Regions from separate parts of the Streptomyces sp. NPDC051133 genome, predicted to be linked through region 2. Evidence: riboswitches for the same ligand, from Rfam matches in the RefSeq annotation. Region 2 holds a riboswitch; the other holds the start of a gene.
The links. Region 2 has a riboswitch for glycine ahead of gcvT (glycine cleavage system aminomethyltransferase GcvT). Riboswitches for the same ligand answer to the same signal wherever they lie in the genome.

Region 1 (9,807 bases), on a different contig from region 2:
CGGATCTTCTCCAACGCCGCGGCGATCCGGCGGCACGTGTTCCGGGCGTGACACTCATGAGCGATCAGGAAGAGCGGCCGGAGAACAGGCTGCGCAAGGAACTGCCCGACGAGGTCCCCGCTCCCGCCCCGCAGGCCGAGCAGGAGTCCGAGGAGCGGCCCGAGGCACCGCTGACCGGCCGGCAGCGGCTGGTCAAGGGGCTGTGGCCGCCGCGTTTCACCCGCGCCCAACTCATCGTGGCCGTACTGTTGTTCGGCCTCGGCTTCGGGCTGGCCGTGCAGGTGGCGTCGAACAGCGACACCGACAGCGCGCTGCGCGGCGCACGTCAGGAAGATCTTGTTCGTATCCTCGATGAACTGGATTCGCGTACTCAGCGTCTTGAGGACGAGAAGCAGGGACTCGAAAAGCAGCGTCAGGAGCTGCAGAGCAGCTCCGACCAGGCCGCTGAGGCACGCAAGCAGACCGCCGAGAAGGAGAAGCAACTCGGCATTCTGGCGGGCACCGTGGCGGCCCAGGGTCCCGGCATCACGATGACGATCGAGGACACGAAGGGGACGGTCCAGGCGGACATGCTGCTCGACGCGATCCAGGAGTTGCGCGCGGCCGGCGCGGAGGCGATCCAGGTCAACGGAGTGAGGGTGGTGGCGAACACCTACTTCACGGACTCGGGCAAGAGTGTGAGCGTCGACGGGAACAAGATCAACGCGCCCTATCGTTTCAAGGTCATCGGCAAGCCGCAGGACCTCGAGCCGGCGCTGAACATTCCCGGAGGCGTGGTGCAGACCCTGGAGAAGGAGCAGGCCACCGCGACCGTGGAGCGGTCGGACAAGATCGTCGTGGATGCCTTGCGACAGGCGAAGCGGCCTGACTACGCTCGGTCGTCCTCCCAGTGAACCGGTGGTGCATGGGGTACGTCCGGCAGGGGCATGAGGTTGCGGGGGGTCGGCGCACCGAAGGGGTGGTGCGTGGTGGAAACTGTCTGGTGGTTACGGACGTTGTGAGAATGTCCGGCTCGGCCGGTGTAGGCAATCAGGGTTCGTCCTGCCCCACGGGCGGGTCTGTTTCGGTCAAGGGGAATCGCCCGTGAAGTTGTTTGCGAAGTTGTTCGGCAAGAGCGCGCGAGAGGGCAGGGGCAGCGACAACGCGACGGCTCGCCATCGCGCCCAGCCTGACGCGGAGGGCCAGCGCCCGCTGTTCCGTGACCAGGTCGCTGGTCCGGGCGGTGACATTTCGGGAGGCCAGGGCGGGGCGTCGGTTGACCCTGCCCAGTCCGGCGGCATAGGTTTCGGGCAACCGTCAACCTCAGGTACGGGTGGAGGGTTTGCCTCCGGCCCGTACGCGTCCAATGCCCCGGCGGGGCAGCCGCGGCAGGAGGATCCGTCCATGTCGGCCCTGGTGTGTACGAGGTGCGGTAACCGCAACGCGGAGAACGCCCGCTTCTGCTCCAACTGCGGCGCGCCGCTGCGCCCCGGAGTGGCGCCGGAGCGTGCCTCGGAGACGACGTCCACGATCTCGATCTCCGGCATCGAGGCGTACGACGCGGAGGTGACCGGTCAGACGGCGATGCCGGCGCTCTCTCCCGAGGCGCAGGCCGCGGTGGACGCGCTGCCGCTGGGCTCGGCGCTGCTGGTGGTGCGCCGGGGGCCGAACTCGGGCAGCCGCTTCCTCCTGGACAGCGACCTGACCACGGCCGGCCGTCACCCGCAGAGCGACATCTTCCTGGACGACGTCACGGTCTCGCGCCGGCACGTGGAGTTCCGCCGCTCCCCGGACGGCTCGTTCACCGTGGCCGACGTGGGCAGCCTGAACGGCACGTACGTCAACCGCGAGCGGATCGACCAGGTCGCTCTGTCGAACGGTGACGAGGTGCAGATCGGCAAGTACCGGCTGGTGTTCTACGCGAGCCGGCAGGGCATCTGACCCGCCCCCGGGCCGTTGTCCGGGGGGACCCCCAGGGAAGGTCCATGCTTCAAACACCGAGCGGCGGTGCCGGAAGCGGTACCGCCGCCAGGGACAGTGGGCTGATGAGCATCGGCACGGTGCTGAACGCGCTGCGCGACGAGTTCCCCGAAGTCACCATCTCCAAGATCCGCTTCCTGGAGTCGGAGGGGCTCATCGAGCCGCAGCGGACCCCGTCGGGCTACCGCAAGTTCAGCGCCGCCGATGTCGCACGGCTGGCGCACGTCCTGAGAATGCAGCGGGACCACTATCTGCCGCTCAAGGTGATCCGCGAGCACCTGGACGCCATGGAGCGGGGCGAGGCCGTCCAGCTGCCCCTCGTCGGGCGCCAGCGCACCGGGGACGACGTGCCGCAGCCGCCGGGCCCCACGGTGGCCCGGGTCGGCCGGGCCGAGCTGCTGGCCGCCGCGGACATCGACGACGGTGAGCTGAAGGAGTGGGAGTCCTACGGGCTCATCGCTCCTTTGGAGGACGGTGCCTATGAGGCCGAGGCCGTCACCGTGGTCGCGCTCGTCGCCGAGCTGGGCCGGTTCGGGATCGAGCCGCGCCACCTTCGGGTGATGAAGGCCGCCGCCGACCGGGAGGCCGGGCTGGTGGACCAGGTGGTGGCCCCGCTCAAGCGCCACCGCAATCCGCAGACCAGGGCCCATGCCGAGGCCCGTACGAAGGAGCTGGCGGCCCTCACCGTCAAGCTGCACGCGGCCCTGGTGAAGACCGCTCTCGGGGTCAGCCTGCCCTGAAACGGCGGGTGCCGCGGCGGCCGGATCGGGCACCTGTTCCCGGCCCGACTACCCAAACGTCCCGGGCACGGCCTAGGGTTGCTGTGTGAACGAGCTCGATGTCGTAGGTGTCCGGGTCGAAATGCCCTCCAACCAACCGATCGTGCTCCTGCGCGAAGTGGGGGGCGACCGTTACCTCCCCATCTGGATCGGGCCGGGGGAGGCGACGGCGATCGCCTTCGCCCAGCAGGGCATGGCCCCTGCGAGGCCGCTGACCCACGACCTGTTCAAGGACGTGCTGGAGGCCGTCGGCCAGGAGCTGACCGAAGTACGCATCACCGACCTGCGGGAAGGTGTCTTCTACGCGGAGCTGGTCTTCGCCAGCGGCGTCGAGGTCAGCGCCCGTCCCTCCGATGCCATAGCGCTGGCCCTGCGCACCGGCACGCCGATCTACGGCAGTGACACGGTGCTGGACGACGCGGGCATCGCCATTCCGGACGAGCAGGAGGACGAGGTCGAGAAGTTCCGTGAGTTCCTCGACCAGATCTCGCCCGAGGACTTCGGCACCAGCAGCCAGTGAGCACCGGCGCCCGGTGCGACGGTGGCCGGCCGCAGGGCCGGCCCACGGCTTCCGTGCGGCGGCTCGTACGGCCTTCGGGCGCGGCATGTGCCGGCGGCCAGTGAGAGCGTCCTACCGCCCTCCGCCAGTGCATTCGGCTAGCCTTTCCCCGCGGTGGGACACGGGAAACCACTCCTAGGGTGATTATCACTCGGCGTGCCGAGTGTGGCGATCGTTGACGCACCCCTGGTGACTGCCTACCGTCGAGAAGGCAGGTCAAGGACGGAGGTCGGCGTGAGAACCAGCGGCGACGGTACGGCTGGGGGTGCTCCCGTGGGCGGTTTCGGGGAGAGCGGTCCGTACCAGGTTCACAGCAACGCGGTCGACCACGCTCCGCAGCGGCCGACGGCGGTGCCGAACGGCGGAGGGGCGACGTCCATGGTGTCCGAGGAGATCGGCTATCGCGGGCCCACGGCCTGCGCGGCGGCCGGCATCACGTACCGACAGCTCGACTACTGGGCCCGCACCGGCCTGGTCGAGCCCAGTGTGCGGCCCGCCTACGGGTCCGGCACACAGCGTCTGTACAGCTTCCGGGACGTCGTCGTCCTGAAGATCGTCAAGCGCTTCCTGGACACCGGTGTCTCGCTGCAGAACATCCGGACCGCCGTTCAGCACCTGAGAGAGCGTGGCTTCCGCGACCTGGAGCGGATGACCCTGATGAGCGACGGCGCCACCGTCTACGAGTGCACCTCGCCGGACGAGGTGCACGCCCTGCTCCAGGGCGGTCAGGGCATCTTCGGGATCGCCGTGGGCGTGGTGTGGCGGGACGTGGAGAACGCGCTCTCCCAGCTGCACGGCGAGCGCATCGACACGGGCGAGACCCTCGTCGGTCACAATCCCGCGGACGAGCTGGCGCGCCGCCGCAACCGGGCGGTCTGACCGCCGTACTCCCGGGGCGCCCGCCGCCGTCGCATTGTCAGTGCCGTGGTGCAGCATCGGAGATGTGAGAAACGCGCCCACGATCCTGCATCTCGACATGGATGCCTTCTACGCCTCGGTGGAGCAGGCATCCAAGCCGAGCCTGCGGGGGAAGGCGGTCGTCGTGGGCGGGCTCGGGCCGCGCGGTGTGGTGGCCACGGCCTCGTACGAGGCCCGGGTGTTCGGGGTGCATTCGGCGATGCCGATGGCGCAGGCGCGCCGGCTCGCGCCGAACGCCGCGTACCTCGTGCCGCGGTTCTCCCTGTACCGGTCGGTCAGCGAGCAGGTGATGGCGTTGCTGCGGGAGCTGTCGCCGCTGGTGGAGCCGCTGAGTCTGGACGAGGCGTTCGTCGATCTGGAGGCCGGGGGAGCGGCCTGGGACGAGGAGTCTGCGCGGCTGACCGGGGTGAAGCTGCGCGCCGACATCCGGGAGGTCACGGGGCTCACGGGGTCGGTGGGGCTCGCCGCCTCCAAGATGCTCGCGAAGATCGCCTCCGAGGAGGCCAAGCCGGACGGTCTGGTGCTCATCGAGCCGGGCACGGAGCGTGCGCTGCTGGCGCCGATGACGGTGCGGACCCTGCCGGGGGTCGGGCCGGCCACCGGCGACCATCTGCGCAGAGCCGGGATCACCACGGTCGAGGAGCTGGCCGAGGCGGGGCAGGACGAGCTCGTCCGGCTGCTCGGCAAGGCGCACGGACAGGCGCTGTACGCCATGGCCCTGGCCCGGGACGACCGGCCCGTGGTGGCCGAGCGCGAGGCCAAGTCGGTGTCGGTCGAGGACACCTACGACGTGGACATCCACGACCGGCTGCGCATCGGCCTGGAGGTGCAGCGGCTCGCCGACCGGTGCGTGGGCCGGCTGCGCGAGGCCGGGCTGTCCGGGCGCACCATCGTGCTGAAGGTGCGGCGGTACGACTTCTCGACCCTGACCCGCTCCGAGACGCTCAGAGGCCCCACGGACGATCCGGCGGTCGTCCGCGAGGCGGCGGCGCGGCTGCTGGACTCCGTGGACACCACGGGCGGCGTACGGCTGCTCGGGGTGGGTGTCTCCGGGCTCGCCGACTACACCCAGGAGGACCTGTTCGCGCAGTTCGCGCAGGCCGTGCCGGCGCCTGTGGCGGAGGAGCCGGAGAAGGGCGCGGCCGAGGCGGTGGCGGAGCAGCCGGAGCCCGTCGGACGGCACTGGCGCGCCGGGCAGGACGTGTGGCACGCCGAGTACGGGCCCGGGTGGGTGCAGGGGAGCGGGCTGGGGAGGGTCACCGTGCGGTTCGAGACGCCCCAGTCGGCTCCGGGGAGAGTGCGGACGTTCTCCGTGGAGGATCCCGCGCTGCGGTCGGCCGACCCGCTGCCGCTGGTGTCGCCCCGGGCCCCGGAGGACGGCTGCGCTCAGGTCTCCTCCGACCCCGCCAGCTTGCCGAAGTCGTGGTCCGGGACCGAGGGCGGTGGAGCCACGTCGAGGCCGTAGTGGTGGTAGAGCTGGAGTTCCTGCTCGGGGGAGAGGTGGCGGCCCACGCCGAAGTCGGGGGCGTCCTTGATCAGGGCGCGTTCGAAGGGGACCTGGAGGGCGCCGTCGATCAGCTCGCTGGGCTCCAGGGGGACGAAGGCGTCGCGGGAGAACAGGCCGGTGCGTATGGCGGCCCACTCGGGTACGCCGGTCGCGTCGTCCAGGTACACCTCGTCGATGGTGCCGATCTTGGTGCCATTGCGGTCGAACGCCTTGCGGCCGATCAGGTTGCGCGGATCGATGTCGGTCTGCACGGTCCCTCTCCCTCCACGTGGTCGCAACTCATCCGTAAGCACTACAAAAGAGCACATTCAAGGAGGCGGCCACTCGAGGGCCGGGGCGTTGACCTCGCTGGTAGGCTGACAGCGGCTGCTGACCCCGTGCGGGAGAGTCCTCCGACCACCTCGGAGGCGCCGAAGGAGCAAATCCTCCCCGGAATCTCTCAGGCTCACGTACCGCACGGACGAGGTCACTCTGGAAAGCAGGGCGGGCGTCGACGGCTTCCGCTCTCACCGACGGTGAAAGCCGGGACATGCCCGGTGAAGCTCTCAGGTTGAGATGACAGAGGGGGAGGCCGTCGGGGTACCCGCGCCGTGGTGCCCCTCGAAGGTCGCGTCAGACCAGGAGGCCTCCGCAATGACCGCCCACCGCATGCCGCTCTCGGAGCTCGAAGCGGGCATTCCCTTCGAGCAGCGCCACATCGGCCCCGACCATGAGGCGCGGGCCAAGATGCTCGCGCACGTCGGCTACGGCTCGCTCGACGAGCTGACCGCCGCCGCGGTCCCGGATGTGATCAAGAACGCCGACGCCCTCGACCTGCCTGGCGCCCGCACCGAGGCCGAGGTGCTCGCCGAGCTGCGCTCGCTCGCCGACCGCAACCAGGTCCTCGGCTCCATGATCGGCCTCGGCTACTACGGCACGTTCACCCCGCCGGTCATCCTGCGCAACGTCATGGAGAATCCGGCCTGGTACACGGCCTACACGCCGTACCAGCCAGAGATCTCCCAGGGGCGGCTCGAGGCCCTGCTGAACTTCCAGACCATGGTCGCCGAGCTCACCGGCCTGCCCACCTCGGGCGCCTCCCTCCTCGACGAGGGCACGGCCGCCGCCGAGGCGATGGCGCTGTCCCGGCGCATGGGCAAGAACAAGAAGGGCCTGTTCCTGATCGACGCGGACGCGCTGCCGCAGACCATCGCGGTCATCCAGACGCGGGCCGAGCCGACCGGTGTCGAGGTCGTCGTCGCCGACCTCGGCGAGGGCATCCCGGCCGAGCTCGCCGGGCGCGAGATCAACGGCGTGCTGATCCAGTACCCGGGCGCCTCCGGTGCCGTACGCGACATCAAGCCGGTCATCGACCAGGCGCACGAGCTGGGCGCCCTGGTCACCGTCGCCGCCGACCTGCTGGCGCTGACCCTGCTGACCTCGCCGGGCGAGCTGGGCGCGGACATCGCCGTGGGCACCACCCAGCGCTTCGGTGTGCCGATGGGCTTCGGCGGTCCGCACGCCGGCTACATGGCCGTGCACGAGAAGTTCGCGCGCAGCCTGCCCGGCCGGCTCGTCGGCGTGTCCGTCGACGCCGACGGCAACAAGGCCTACCGGCTCGCCCTGCAGACCCGTGAGCAGCACATCCGCCGCGAGAAGGCCACCAGCAACATCTGCACCGCGCAGGTGCTGCTCGCGGTCATGGCCGGGATGTACGCGGTCTACCACGGGCCCGAGGGGCTGCGGACCATCGCCCGCCGCACCCACCGTTACGCGACGATCCTCGCCGAGGGCCTGAAGGCCGGCGGCGTCGAGATCGTCCACGGCGCCTTCTTCGACACCCTCACCGCGCGCGTGCCCGGCAAGGCCGCCGAGGTCGTCGCCGCCGCCCGGGAGAACGGTGCCAACCTGCGGCTGGTCGACTCCGACCACGTCTCCCTCGCCTGCGACGAGACCACCAACCGCGCCCTGCTGGACGCCGTCTTCTCCGCCTTCGGCGTCGCCGCCGACATCGAGGCGCTGGACGCGACCGCCGAGGACACCCTGCCCGAGGCGCAGCTGCGCACCGACGTCTACCTCACCCACCCGGTCTTCCAGCAGCACCGCTCCGAGACCGCGATGCTGCGTTACCTGCGCAAGCTGTCCGACCGCGACTACGCGCTCGACCGCGGCATGATCCCGCTGGGCTCCTGCACCATGAAGCTCAACGCGACCACCGAGATGGAGCCGGTCACCTGGCCCGAGTTCGGCCAGCTGCACCCCTTCGCGCCGGCCGAGCAGGCCGAGGGCTACCTCACGCTCATCCGTGAGCTGGAGGAACGTCTCGCCGAGGTCACCGGCTACGACAAGGTCTCCCTGCAGCCGAACGCCGGTTCCCAGGGCGAGCTGGCGGGCCTGCTCGCCGTACGCGGCTACCACCGCGCCAACGGCGACGAGCAGCGCACCGTCTGCCTGATCCCGTCCTCCGCGCACGGCACCAACGCGGCCAGCGCCGTGATGGCCGGCATGAAGGTCGTGGTCGTCAAGACCGCCGAGGACGGCGAGATCGACGTCGAGGACCTGCGCGCCAAGATCGAGAAGCACCGCGACGAGCTCGCCGTGCTGATGATCACCTACCCGTCGACGCACGGCGTCTTCGAGGAGCACGTCGCCGACATCTGCGCCCGGGTGCACGAGGCCGGCGGCCAGGTGTACGTCGACGGCGCCAACCTCAACGCCCTGGTCGGCCTGGCCAAGCCCGGCCACTTCGGCGGTGACGTCTCGCACCTGAACCTGCACAAGACGTTCTGCATCCCGCACGGCGGCGGCGGCCCCGGCGTCGGCCCGGTCGCGGTGCGCTCGCACCTGGCGCCGTACCTGCCGAACCACCCGCTCCAGCCGGCCGCGGGCCCGGAGACCGGCGTCGGCCCGATCTCGGCGGCCCCGTGGGGCTCCGCGGGCATCCTGCCGATCTCGTGGGCGTACGTCCGTCTGATGGGCGGTGAGGGCCTCAAGCGCGCCACCCAGGTCGCGGTGCTCTCCGCGAACTACATCGCCAAGCGCCTGGAGCCGCACTACCCGGTGCTCTACACCGGCCCCGGCAACCTGGTCGCGCACGAGTGCATCATCGACCTGCGCCCGCTGACCAAGGAGACCGGCGTGAGCGTGGACGACGTGGCCAAGCGCCTGATCGACTACGGCTTCCACGCGCCGACCATGTCCTTCCCGGTGGCCGGCACGCTGATGATCGAGCCGACCGAGTCGGAGGACATCACCGAGCTGGACCGGTTCTGCGACGCGATGATCGCCATCCGTGCGGAGATCGAGAAGGTCGGCGCCGGTGAGTGGCCGGCGCAGGACAACCCGCTGGGCAACGCCCCGCACACCGCCGCCGCGCTGGGCGGTGAATGGGCGCACGCCTACAGCCGCGAGGAGGCCGTCTTCCCGGCCGGTGTCTCGGCCGCCGACAAGTACTGGCCGCCGGTGCGCCGCATCGACCAGGCGTTCGGCGACCGCAACCTGGTGTGCTCCTGCCCGCCGCTGGACGCGTACGAGGACTGAGCGAGCAGTGCCGTGCAGGGCCCCGTCCGGTCTCCGGGCGGGGCCCTGCCGCGTCTTCAGTCCGTCGCCAGGGACACCTCGGTCGCCTTGACGAGGGCGACCACGTCGGAGCCCACGAAGAGTCCGAGGTCGGTGGCGGCGTCCTTGGTGATAGCCGCGGTCAGTTCGCCCCCGGGGACGGAGATCTTCACGGAGGCCATGGCGGCACCGGTGGTCAGGCCGGTGATCGCGCCGGGGAGCTGGTTGCGGATGGACAGGCCCTCGACCCGGGTGGTGGCGAGGGACACCTCGGTCGACTTGACCAGGGCGCGGACGGGGGAGCCGGGGGCGAGCGCGAGGTCCTCGGCGGATTCCTTCGTGATGGCGGCCGTGAGGTCCTGGCCGCCGTCCAGGCGGAGCTTGACGATGGCCATGGCCTCGCCGGGGTGGACCGCGGTGACGGTGCCGGGGAACTGGTTGCGGATGCTCAGGGTCATGGCCCGACGGTAGTGCGCAGGCGCCTTCACGCCGGGTATGCGTGGGTCTGCGTCGCTTTGACTGTCGCCCAGACCGATGCACCGGGATGC
Region 2 (9,807 bases):
AGATCGCCGGGAACACCCCGTCGGCGCCCGTCATGATCGAGAAGTAGTGGTTCGTGGAGTAGAACGAGGTGTCGTAGCCGTTGTTCACGTACGTCGCCGCGTCACCGTCGAAGAACACGAACCAGGGCCGGATCGAGGTGTCCGAACTCCAGCGGCTCGCCCGCGGATCGCCGTTCGCCGCGCCGAGCACTGCAGGGAAGGCCTGGGCCTGCGCGACGTTCCCGGCCGCGTACAGGTCGCGCAGGTGGTCGCCGTACTCCTGGTCCGTCCAGTAGTGGTCGAACGGGTTGGCCTGCTCCACCGTCCCGGGGATCAGCTCGAAGAGGAACTTGCCCCGCAGGGAGTCGCGTGCGGGCCAGGCGTTCGCCTTCGCGGCCGCGTCGAGCGAGCCGTACGTGCCGCCCAGCAGATCGGCCGGCTTGTAGACACTGCCGCCGAGCTTCTGCCGCACGAGCGTGTCGAACTCGTCCGGCCCCATGCCCGCGTTGTTGTTGAAGCCGACCTTCATCTCGACCTTGACGACGATCGGCGGGTGGTCGGGGTGGAGCTGGTTCCAGGCGGCCATGTTGTCCAGGCAGCTGCCGAGATCCTGGTTGCGGCTCTTGCTGTACAGCTCGGCCGGGGTCTTGGCGGCCTCGCAGTTGTTGTCGTTGCCCAGCGGGTTGCTGTGGCTGACCCGCCAGCGGTGGCTGAGGCTGTCGACGTACACGTCCAGCTCCAGCAGCGAGGCGCCCGAGTCCAACGCCTGTGCGAAGTAGGTGTACTTGGCCTTGTCGTACGCGTTGTGCGTGCCGATCGCCGTCGTCTCGGAGAGCTTCGGCGACGCCGCGTGGGCGTTGCCGGGAACCGCCAGTAACAGCGCGGCGGCCCCTGCGACCGCCGCGAGCCGTCTCACCAACCGCATGCGTGAACTCCCCTTATCCGACGCCTGGTTGGCGGTAGCGTAGGGGTATGCGGTTACTTCACGGTAGCCTCAGGGGGAACATCATCCACCTCGGCACGTTCGACACGCGCCAGAGCATGTGGTACGTGTCCACCAGTCGCCGTGAAAGCGGTCCGATGGCCTTCGCGGCCCGGTTCGCCACGGGCAACCGCACAGCCCGCCTCATCGGCCGTTTCCCGCCCATGGGAGCACGCGTGCACGATCTGAACGCAGACCACAACACCCGCGCGGTCGCGCGGGCGGTGGAGCAACTCCTCAATGCGCCGGCCGATCAACGGGCTCGCCAGGCACCCAGCCTGATCAGTGAAGTGGGCACCGCACGCCTTGAGAGGATCATCGCCGCAACCCGCACGAGGATCGGAACCGAACGGGCCGAGGTGACTTACACCCACCGGCGAGGGATGACGATCAACGGTCCGAAAGGCCGTGTCGCGGCCTGGGGCAGCCTCGACGGTGAGGGGCGGTTGGCTGGTCTCCTCATCGACGCCTCAAGTGTTCCGCGATGGTGGCCGAGTGGGATTCCGATTCGCTTGGTGTGGGCCGCCGCCGCGTTCGGCATGTGGGTGTACTCGATGGTGGACCTGTCCATCGGTGATGCCACGGCGCCGACGATGCTCAGCTGGTTGTCCTACGCCGTGAGCGCACTACTGGGCTGCCTGCTGCTGATCGGCTTCTCCGCTCCGAAATGCTTTCCGCGGTGGGTCCGCTTGTTCCCGTACGTCGTCTTGGGCATCGTTGCGGCCACTTTCGTGTGGCTACCGGTGTTCCGGGGCATCCCCGTGGGGCACGGCGGACTCGATCAGGTTGGCTACAGCCACATCGCGCTCCTCGTCGCCGCCTTGGTGTTCCTTGCACGGGGGCGCAGTCACCGGTGGGGGCGGCCGGTCTCCACGCCCTTGCACTTTCCCCTGACGGGACCCGGTTGGTACATCGCACAGGGCGGCGGCAGGTTCCTGAACCACCACCGGACGGTTGCCGCCCAGCGCGGCGCGCTGGATCTCGTCAAGACAGGACCTAACGGAACGAATACCGGCATGTTCCGGTTCCTCGTCCCCTCCCGTGACCTGAACTCCTACCTCGCCTACGGGCAGCCGGTCCTGGCCCCGTGCGGCGGGAGCGTCGTCACTGCTGTCGATGGCGTAGCCGACCAACCTGCCCGCCGCGTCCATTACGGGCCGCTCTACGGCAATCATGTGGTCATCGACACCGGCCATGAGCACGTGGTGCTGGCGCACCTGCGGCCGGGCACCGTCAGCGTCACCGCGGGAGATGTGGTGCGCGTCGGCCAACTCCTCGGTGAGGTCGGCAACTCGGGGCGCAGCACGGAACCGCATCTTCACATTCATGCCGAACGCGACGGAACGGGCCTGGATCTCCAGTTCATCGGCGTGATCGGTGGGCTGTACCGAGGTCGAACCATCCCCGCCCACTAGTCGCGCCGTTCACCATTCCGCCGTCACGTACTGGCCGGATCACATGCCGCCTACGCCGCGCCTGCCGGCGACCAGAATCCGGTACCCGGCGATGCGCAAGCTGGATGCTGACGAATTGGGGCGCTGGGCACCGAGTGGGTCTCGCGACGCACCCCGTAGGTCCGGCTTCCGATCGCGCGGGTGGGACGGACGAGCGCGACCGGCATTCCTCACCTTGCGCCCGAGGTTCAGCTCTTCTACAAGGCGAAGGCGACGCGGGACATGGACGAGACCGACTTCGAGGCGGCGCTGCCGCTGCTGGAGGGAGAACAACGGGTCTGGCTGTCGGAGGCAATCAAGGTGATCGCGCCGGACCACCCCTGGCGACGACGGCTCCTGGGCTGAGCGGCAGAGGCCGTGCGTGAGTTCGCGGTCAGGCCGCAGGGCTCGCGGTCTTCGGCCGGGAGGTGGCCACCTGGCCCATGGCTCGGTCGATCGTGATCTCGATGACCACGCGCTCGGGAGACGGACGCGCGGGCTGATCCGCTCCACAACCCGAGATGATCTCAGGACCGTCCCGATCGGTCCTGAGGCGACACGTGCCCAACGCCCGTGAAGGGCGGACTCTCCGGGGACTTTCCGCCGGGCAAGCAAGGAAGGCCCTGACAGCGTCGAAAGAAGCGAACGTGCTGGGCAGGGCTCGTTTCCCTAGCACTCGATGATGTTCACCGCGAGCCCGCCCCGGGCGGTCTCCTTGTACTTCACGGACATGTCCGCCCCGGTGTCCTTCATGGTCTTGATGACCTTGTCCAGGGACACCTTGTGCGAGCCGTCGCCGCGCATCGCCATCTTCGCGGCCGTGACCGCCTTCACCGAGGCCATGCCGTTGCGCTCGATGCACGGGATCTGGACCAGGCCGCCGACCGGGTCGCAGGTCAGGCCCAGGTTGTGCTCCATGCCGATCTCGGCCGCGTTCTCCACCTGCTCGGGGGAGCCGCCGAGCACCTCGGCGAGGGCGCCCGCGGCCATCGAGCAGGCGGAGCCGACCTCGCCCTGGCAGCCGACCTCGGCGCCGGAGATGGAGGCGTTCTCCTTGAAGAGCATGCCGATGGCGCCGGCGGCCAGCAGGAAGCGGACCACGCCGTCCTCGTCGGCGCCGGGGACGAAGTTGATGTAGTAGTGCAGGACGGCGGGGATGATGCCCGCCGCGCCGTTCGTGGGGGCGGTCACCACCCGGCCGCCGGCCGCGTTCTCCTCGTTCACCGCCATCGCGTAGAGCGTGATCCACTCCATCGCGTGCGCCGGCGCGTCGCCCTCGGCGCGCAGCTGGCGGGCGGAGACGGCCGCGCGGCGGCGCACCTTCAGGCCGCCCGGCAGGATGCCCTCGCGGGACATGCCGCGCTGCACGCACTCGCGCATCACCCGCCAGATCTCCAGCAGGCCGGTGCGGATCTCCTCCTCCGTGCGCCAGGCCCGCTCGTTCTCCAGCATCAGGGAGGAGATCGACAGGCCGGTCTCCTTCGTGAGGCGCAGCAGCTCGTCGCCGGTGCGGAAGGGGTACTTCAGGACCGTGTCGTCCAGCTTGATGCGGTCGGCGCCCACCGCGTCCTCGTCCACGACGAAGCCGCCGCCGACCGAGTAGTACGTCTTCGACAAAAGCTCCGTGCCGGAGGCGTCGTACGCCCATATGGTCATGCCGTTGGCGTGGTACGGCAGGGTCTTGCGGCGGTGCAGGACCAGGTCGTCTTCGAAGGAGAACGGGATCTCGTGCTCGCCGAGGAGCGAGATACGGCCGGCCGCCTTGATCTCCTCCACCCGCTCGTCGGCCGTCTCCACGTCCACGGTGCGCGGGGAGGCGCCCTCCAGACCGAGCAGCACCGCCTTGGGCGTGCCGTGGCCGTGGCCGGTCGCGCCGAGGGAGCCGTACAGCTCGCAGCGCAGGGACGCCACCGAGGACAGCACGTCCTCGTTGCGCAGCCGGCGTGCGAACATGCGCGCCGCGCGCATCGGGCCGACCGTGTGGGAGCTGGACGGGCCGATGCCGATCGAGAACAGGTCGAAGACCGAGATGGCCACGGATGACTCCTCAATGCGGGGGTGGTGCAAAAGGTGGTACAGGGGGCGGGCACCGCGCACGCCGTACGTCCAGTGTGCGCGGTGCTCCGCGGAAGGTGACTTACTTGTTCAGACCCGGGTAGAGCGGGTGCTTGGCGGCGAGCGCCTGCACGCGCGCCTTGAGGGCCTCGGCGTCGTAGGACGGCTTCAGCGCCTCGGCGATCACGTCCGCGACCTCGGCGAAGTCCTCGGCCGTGAAGCCGCGGGTGGCGAGGGCCGGCGTACCGATCCGCAGACCGGAGGTGACCATCGGCGGGCGCGGGTCGTTCGGGACGGCGTTGCGGTTGACCGTGATGCCGACCTCGTGGAGGCGGTCCTCGGCCTGCTGGCCGTCCAGCTCGGACTCGCGCAGGTCGACCAGGATCAGGTGCACGTCCGTGCCGCCGGACAGCACGTTCACGCCGGCCGCACGGGCGTCGGCCGCCGTCAGGCGCTCGGCGAGGATGCGCGCGCCGTCCACCGTACGACGCTGGCGCTCCTTGAACTCCTCCGAGGCCGCGACCTTGAAGGAGACCGCCTTGGCCGCGATCACGTGCTCCAGGGGGCCGCCCTGGAAGCCCGGGAAGACGGACGAGTTCAGCTTCTTCGCGAAGTCCTTCTTCGCGAGGATGATGCCGCCGCGCGGGCCGCCCAGGGTCTTGTGGGTGGTGGAGGTCACCACGTCCGCGTGCTCGACCGGGTTGGGGTGCAGGCCGGCCGCGACCAGGCCCGCGAAGTGCGCCATGTCGACCCAGAGGTAGGCCTCGACCTCGTCGGCGATCCGGCGGAACTCGGCGAAGTCCAGCCGGCGCGGGTACGCCGACCAGCCCGCGATGATCACCTTCGGGCGGTGCTCCTTGGCCAGGCGCTCGACCTCGGCCATGTCGACCAGACCGGTCTCGACGTCCACGTGGTACGCGACCACGTTGAACTGCTTGCCGGAGAAGTTCAGGCGCATGCCGTGGGTCAGGTGACCGCCGTGGGCGAGGTCCAGGCCGAGGATGGTGTCCCCGGGCTGGGCCAGCGCGAACAGGGCCGCCTGGTTGGCGGAGGCGCCGGAGTGGGGCTGCACGTTGGCGTACTCGGCGCCGAACAGCTCCTTGAGCCGGTCGATGGCGATCTGCTCGGCGACGTCGACGTGCTCGCAGCCGCCGTAGTAGCGGCGGCCCGGGTAGCCCTCGGCGTACTTGTTGGTGAGGACCGACCCCTGCGCCTCCATCACCGCGAGCGGCGCGAAGTTCTCGGAGGCGATCATCTCCAGCGTGGACTGCTGGCGGTTCAGCTCGGCGTCGACCGCGGCGGCGATCTCCGGGTCCAGTTCGTGCAGGGACGTGTTCAGGACGGACATACGGTTACGACTCCTCAGCCCGCGGTGAACGCGACGTACTCGTCGGCGGAGAGCAGGTCGCCCGGCTCGCCGGTGATCTTGACCTTGAACAGCCAGCCGCCCTCGAAGGGGGCCGAGTTCACCAGCGACGGGTCGTCGACGACGTCCTGGTTGGCCTCGACGACCTCACCGGTGACCGGGGAGTACAGGTCGGAGACCGACTTGGTCGACTCCAGTTCGCCGCAGGACTCGCCCGCGGCCACCGTGTCGCCGACCGCGGGGAGCTGGGCGTAGACCACATCGCCGAGCGCGTTGGCCGCGAACTCGGTGATGCCGACCGTCGCGACGCCGTTCTCGTCGGCGGCCGACAGCCACTCGTGCTCCTTGCTGTAGCGCAGCTGCTGGGGGTTGCTCATGGCCTGAATTCTCCTGTACGCGCGGGAGTGCTGATGAAGGGGGGACTGCTGGACCTGCCCGTGAGCAGGGAAAATGTGCGCAGGGTCACGTCAGGGGGACGTTCCGCGCCCAGTGTCTACTTCTGGCGCTTGTAGAACGGCAGCGCCACGACCTGGTACGGCTCGTGGCTGCCGCGGATGTCCACGCCCACGCCCTCGGCGCCGGGCGCGGCGTGCGCCGCGTCGACGTAGGCCATGGCGATCGGCTTGCCCAGCGTGGGGGAGGGGGCGCCGGAGGTGACCTCGCCGATCACCTCGCCGCCGGCGACGACGGCGAACCCGGCGCGCGGCACCCGGCGGCCCTCGGCGACCAGACCGACCAGGACGCGCGGCGGGTTCTGCTCGGCGCGGGCGGCGGCCCCGGTGAGCGCCTCGCGCCCGACGAAGTCGCCCTCCTTCTCGAACTTCACCACCCGGCCGAGCCCGGCGTCGAAGGGGGTGAGGGAGGTGGTCAGCTCGTGCCCGTACAGCGGCATGCCCGCCTCCAGGCGCAGGGTGTCCCGGCAGGACAGGCCGCACGGCACCAGGCCGACGCCCTCGCCGGCCTTGGTCAGCGCCTGCCACAGCTCGACGGCGTGCTCCGGCTTCACGAACAGCTCGAAGCCGTCCTCGCCGGTGTAGCCGGTGCGGGCGATGAGGGCCGGGACGCCCGCGACGGTGCCGGGCAGGCCGGCGTAGTACTTCAGGCCGTCCAGGTCGGCGTCCGTGAGGGACTTCAGGATGCCGGGGGACTGAGGGCCCTGGACGGCGATCAGCGCGTACGCGTCCCGGTCGTCACGGACCTCGGCGTCGAAGCCGGCGGCACGCTCGGTGAGCGCGTCCAGCACCACCTGGGCGTTGGAGGCGTTGGCCACGACCATGTACTCGGTCTCGGCGAGCCGGTAGACGATCAGGTCGTCCAGGATGCCGCCGTCGGCCTGGCAGATCATGGTGTAGCGGGCGCGGCCGACGCCCACGGAGGCGATGTTGCCGACCAGGGCGAAGTTCAGCAGGGCGGCGGCCTGCGGGCCGGTCACGGTGATCTCGCCCATGTGGGAGAGGTCGAACAGACCCGCCTTGGTGCGCACGGCCACGTGCTCGTCGCGCTCGGAGCCGTAGCGCAGGGGCATGTCCCAGCCGGCGAAGTCGGTCATCGTCGCACCGAGGGCGCGGTGCACGGCATCCAGCGCGGTGTGACGGAGTGCGGTACTGCTCATCGGTCGGTCGTCTCCCAGGGCAACAGGGATGGGGCGAGGAACGTTCCTCCCCATCTGTCATCGGAACCTGAGAGGTTCGCCATGACCGCCACAGGGACGACCACGGCTTGCACCTTGGGTGGAGCCACTGACGCAGCGGCCCGCTTTTCAGATGTGCCTCGCCCGCGCGGTAACGGGGCCTGAGAGATTCAAGGGAGGGACTTGCTCCTTCGGCGCCCCGGCACCAGTGCTGCCAGGGACTCTCCCGCGCGGATTCAAACGGCCGGTATGCAGTTGGCGGGCACATCATTGCACGCCGGGCCGTCCCTCGTCAGGGCCGCATCTGTAACCGGGCTGCGGCAGGACGCGCACCGAACCGCGGGACTTCGCGCATTACCTTCTCTTTACGCTACACGGGCATGGGTATTACCAGGCCTCCAGGGAAGGACGGACCACGGTGAAGAGGACCACGGCGTACGCCACCGCCACCGCCGTCGCGGTGCCGAAGCAGCCCTCCGCCCCGGCGCGCGAGCGCCGCGCCGGGCGGCCCGCCCCGGCCGTCCGCGACCTGCGCGACCGCGCCGGCCACAGCCCGCGCACGCTGGTCTTCGGGCCTCGGGACATCGCGGTGATCACCGGCCTGCCCGGCAGCGGCAAGTCCACCCTCATGCACCGTGCGGCCGCCGGGCGCCGCATCGACTCCCAGGACACCCGCGACCGCTTCGCGGCCCGCCTGCCCCGCTTCGTGCCGTACGCGCTCTACCGCCCGGCGGTCCGCGTGGCCCACTACGCCGCCCTGCGCCGCGCCCTGCGCGCCGGCGGGGGCGTCGTCGTGCACGACTGCGGCACGCAGCGCTGGGTGCGCGCCTGGCTCGCCCGCGAGGCCCGGCGCCGCGGCGGCACCCTGCACCTGCTGCTGCTCGACGTCCCGGCCGAGACCGCCCGGGAGGGCCAGCGCGAGCGGGGCCGGGGCGTCTCCCGCCACGCCTTCCGCCGCCACCGCCGTACGACCGCCCGGCTGCTGGATGCGGTCAGCCGCGGCGAGACGCCCGTCGGCTGCGGCTCGGTGGTGCTGCTCGACCGGGCGGCGGCGGACACCCTGAGCCGCGTGGAATTCACCGGCTGAGCGGGGCGGGACGACTGTCACCGCCACCCGCTAGCCTTCTGGGTCACAGCAGTGGTTCCCGGCAGGCGGCAGGCACATGGACTTCTCGGCGGCGGAATTCCCGGCGGACATCCCGGCACAGGCACACCCCCACCCGCACGGCGGTTGGCCCGGCAACGAGCTGGAGGAGGTGCTCTCGGCCTCCCTCGGCATACCCGCCGCGGCCGGCCGGATCGTCGAGGTCCTCGGCCGCAGCTTCCTGTGGATCCCCCTGCCGGGCGGCGGCGGCCCCGACAGCGGCGCGCTGGACCTGCCCACGCTGGACATCGAGGGCCAGGCGTACGTCCCCGTGTTCAGCTCCGAGGAGCAGCTCCGCCAGGTCGCCGGGTCCCACATGGCGTACACCGTCGCCCCGGCCGTGGAGTTCGCCCGCGGGCTACCCCCGCAGGTCGGCATCGCGGTGAACCCCGACGGAGTGGTCGGCGTCCCGGTCCCGCCGCAGGCGGTGGCCGAGCTGTGCCGCGCCGGCCGCACCCCGCTCGACGGCCCCGGCAGCGGCGGCAGGGTCCGCCTCTTCGAGCCCGACTGGCAGGACGACCCGGTCGACTTCCTCGCGGCCGCCTCCGCGGAGTTCGCCGGCACCGGGGTGGTCCTCACCGCCCGCCGCTGCCTCGCCGCGATCGAGACGGCCGACCCGGTGATGTTCGTCGGCGTCGAACTCTCCCGGTGGGAGGGCGACCTGCGGGCCCTGCCGCTGGAGGCCCTCGGTAAAGCCCTGGGCAAGATCCCGGTGCCGTGGCCGGTCAACCTGGTCCTGCTGGACGTGACCGACGATCCGGTGGCCGACTGGCTGAAGACGAACGTCCGTCCCTTCTACCAGTACGGCCACTGAGCCCACCCAGGGGCGCGGGGAACTGCGCGACCAGCCACAGGCGACCCGCACCCGCGCACGAAGCCGGCGGCCCCGAGCTGCTGGGCGCTTAAGCTGTTCACAAACGCGGGGCAACTCCCAGAAGGGCCGGTACAACAGGTGAGCGCGAGCCACAGCGGCAGCGTCGAGCACATGCTGCGCCAGGTCACCCCCGGACGCTACGACGCCTACGAGGCCCTGCTGCGCGCCCTCGCCACCCCCTCCTCCGGCCAGATCTGGATGCTCCTGTGGCACGGCCAGGCCGGCGCCCCGGACGCCCAGTACGGCGACATGGACGTGGACGGCTTCCACTACGCCCCCTGCGTCACCTCCGCCCAGGAGCTGTCGGCCAGTGGCTGGAACCGTTCCTACGAGGTCGTCGACGG

Region 1: it holds a riboswitch for glycine, as region 2 does, so the genes downstream of both, gcvP (aminomethyl-transferring glycine dehydrogenase) here and gcvT (glycine cleavage system aminomethyltransferase GcvT) in region 2, are expected to answer to the same signal.

The regions. Positions count from the first base shown of each region.
Region 1 covers NZ_JBFBBK010000090.1:1,881-11,687, reverse strand. The annotation lists gene AB0N17_RS43325 (small basic family protein) at 1-51, shown strand, start outside; gene AB0N17_RS43320 (DUF881 domain-containing protein) at 57-893, shown strand; gene AB0N17_RS43315 (FHA domain-containing protein) at 1,084-1,920, shown strand; gene AB0N17_RS43310 (MerR family transcriptional regulator) at 1,965-2,699, shown strand; gene AB0N17_RS43305 (bifunctional nuclease family protein) at 2,785-3,258, shown strand; gene AB0N17_RS43300 (MerR family transcriptional regulator) at 3,532-4,176, shown strand; gene AB0N17_RS43295 (DNA polymerase IV) at 4,241-5,680, shown strand; gene AB0N17_RS43290 (PRC-barrel domain-containing protein) at 5,602-5,973, opposite strand; glycine riboswitch at 6,093-6,187, shown strand; gene gcvP (aminomethyl-transferring glycine dehydrogenase) at 6,356-9,241, shown strand; gene AB0N17_RS43280 (TOBE domain-containing protein) at 9,298-9,717, opposite strand; gene AB0N17_RS43275 (ABC transporter ATP-binding protein) at 9,744-9,807, opposite strand, start outside.
Region 2 covers NZ_JBFBBK010000016.1:114,566-124,372, forward strand. The annotation lists gene AB0N17_RS18505 (phosphatidylinositol-specific phospholipase C domain-containing protein) at 1-904, opposite strand, end outside; gene AB0N17_RS18510 (M23 family metallopeptidase) at 952-2,376, shown strand; gene AB0N17_RS18515 (hypothetical protein) at 2,638-2,760, shown strand; gene AB0N17_RS18520 (L-serine ammonia-lyase) at 3,064-4,431, opposite strand; gene glyA (serine hydroxymethyltransferase) at 4,532-5,797, opposite strand; gene gcvH (glycine cleavage system protein GcvH) at 5,812-6,192, opposite strand; gene gcvT (glycine cleavage system aminomethyltransferase GcvT) at 6,309-7,427, opposite strand; glycine riboswitch at 7,585-7,684, opposite strand; gene AB0N17_RS18540 (AAA family ATPase) at 7,864-8,532, shown strand; gene AB0N17_RS18545 (enhanced serine sensitivity protein SseB) at 8,609-9,403, shown strand; gene AB0N17_RS18550 (enhanced serine sensitivity protein SseB C-terminal domain-containing protein) at 9,542-9,807, shown strand, end outside.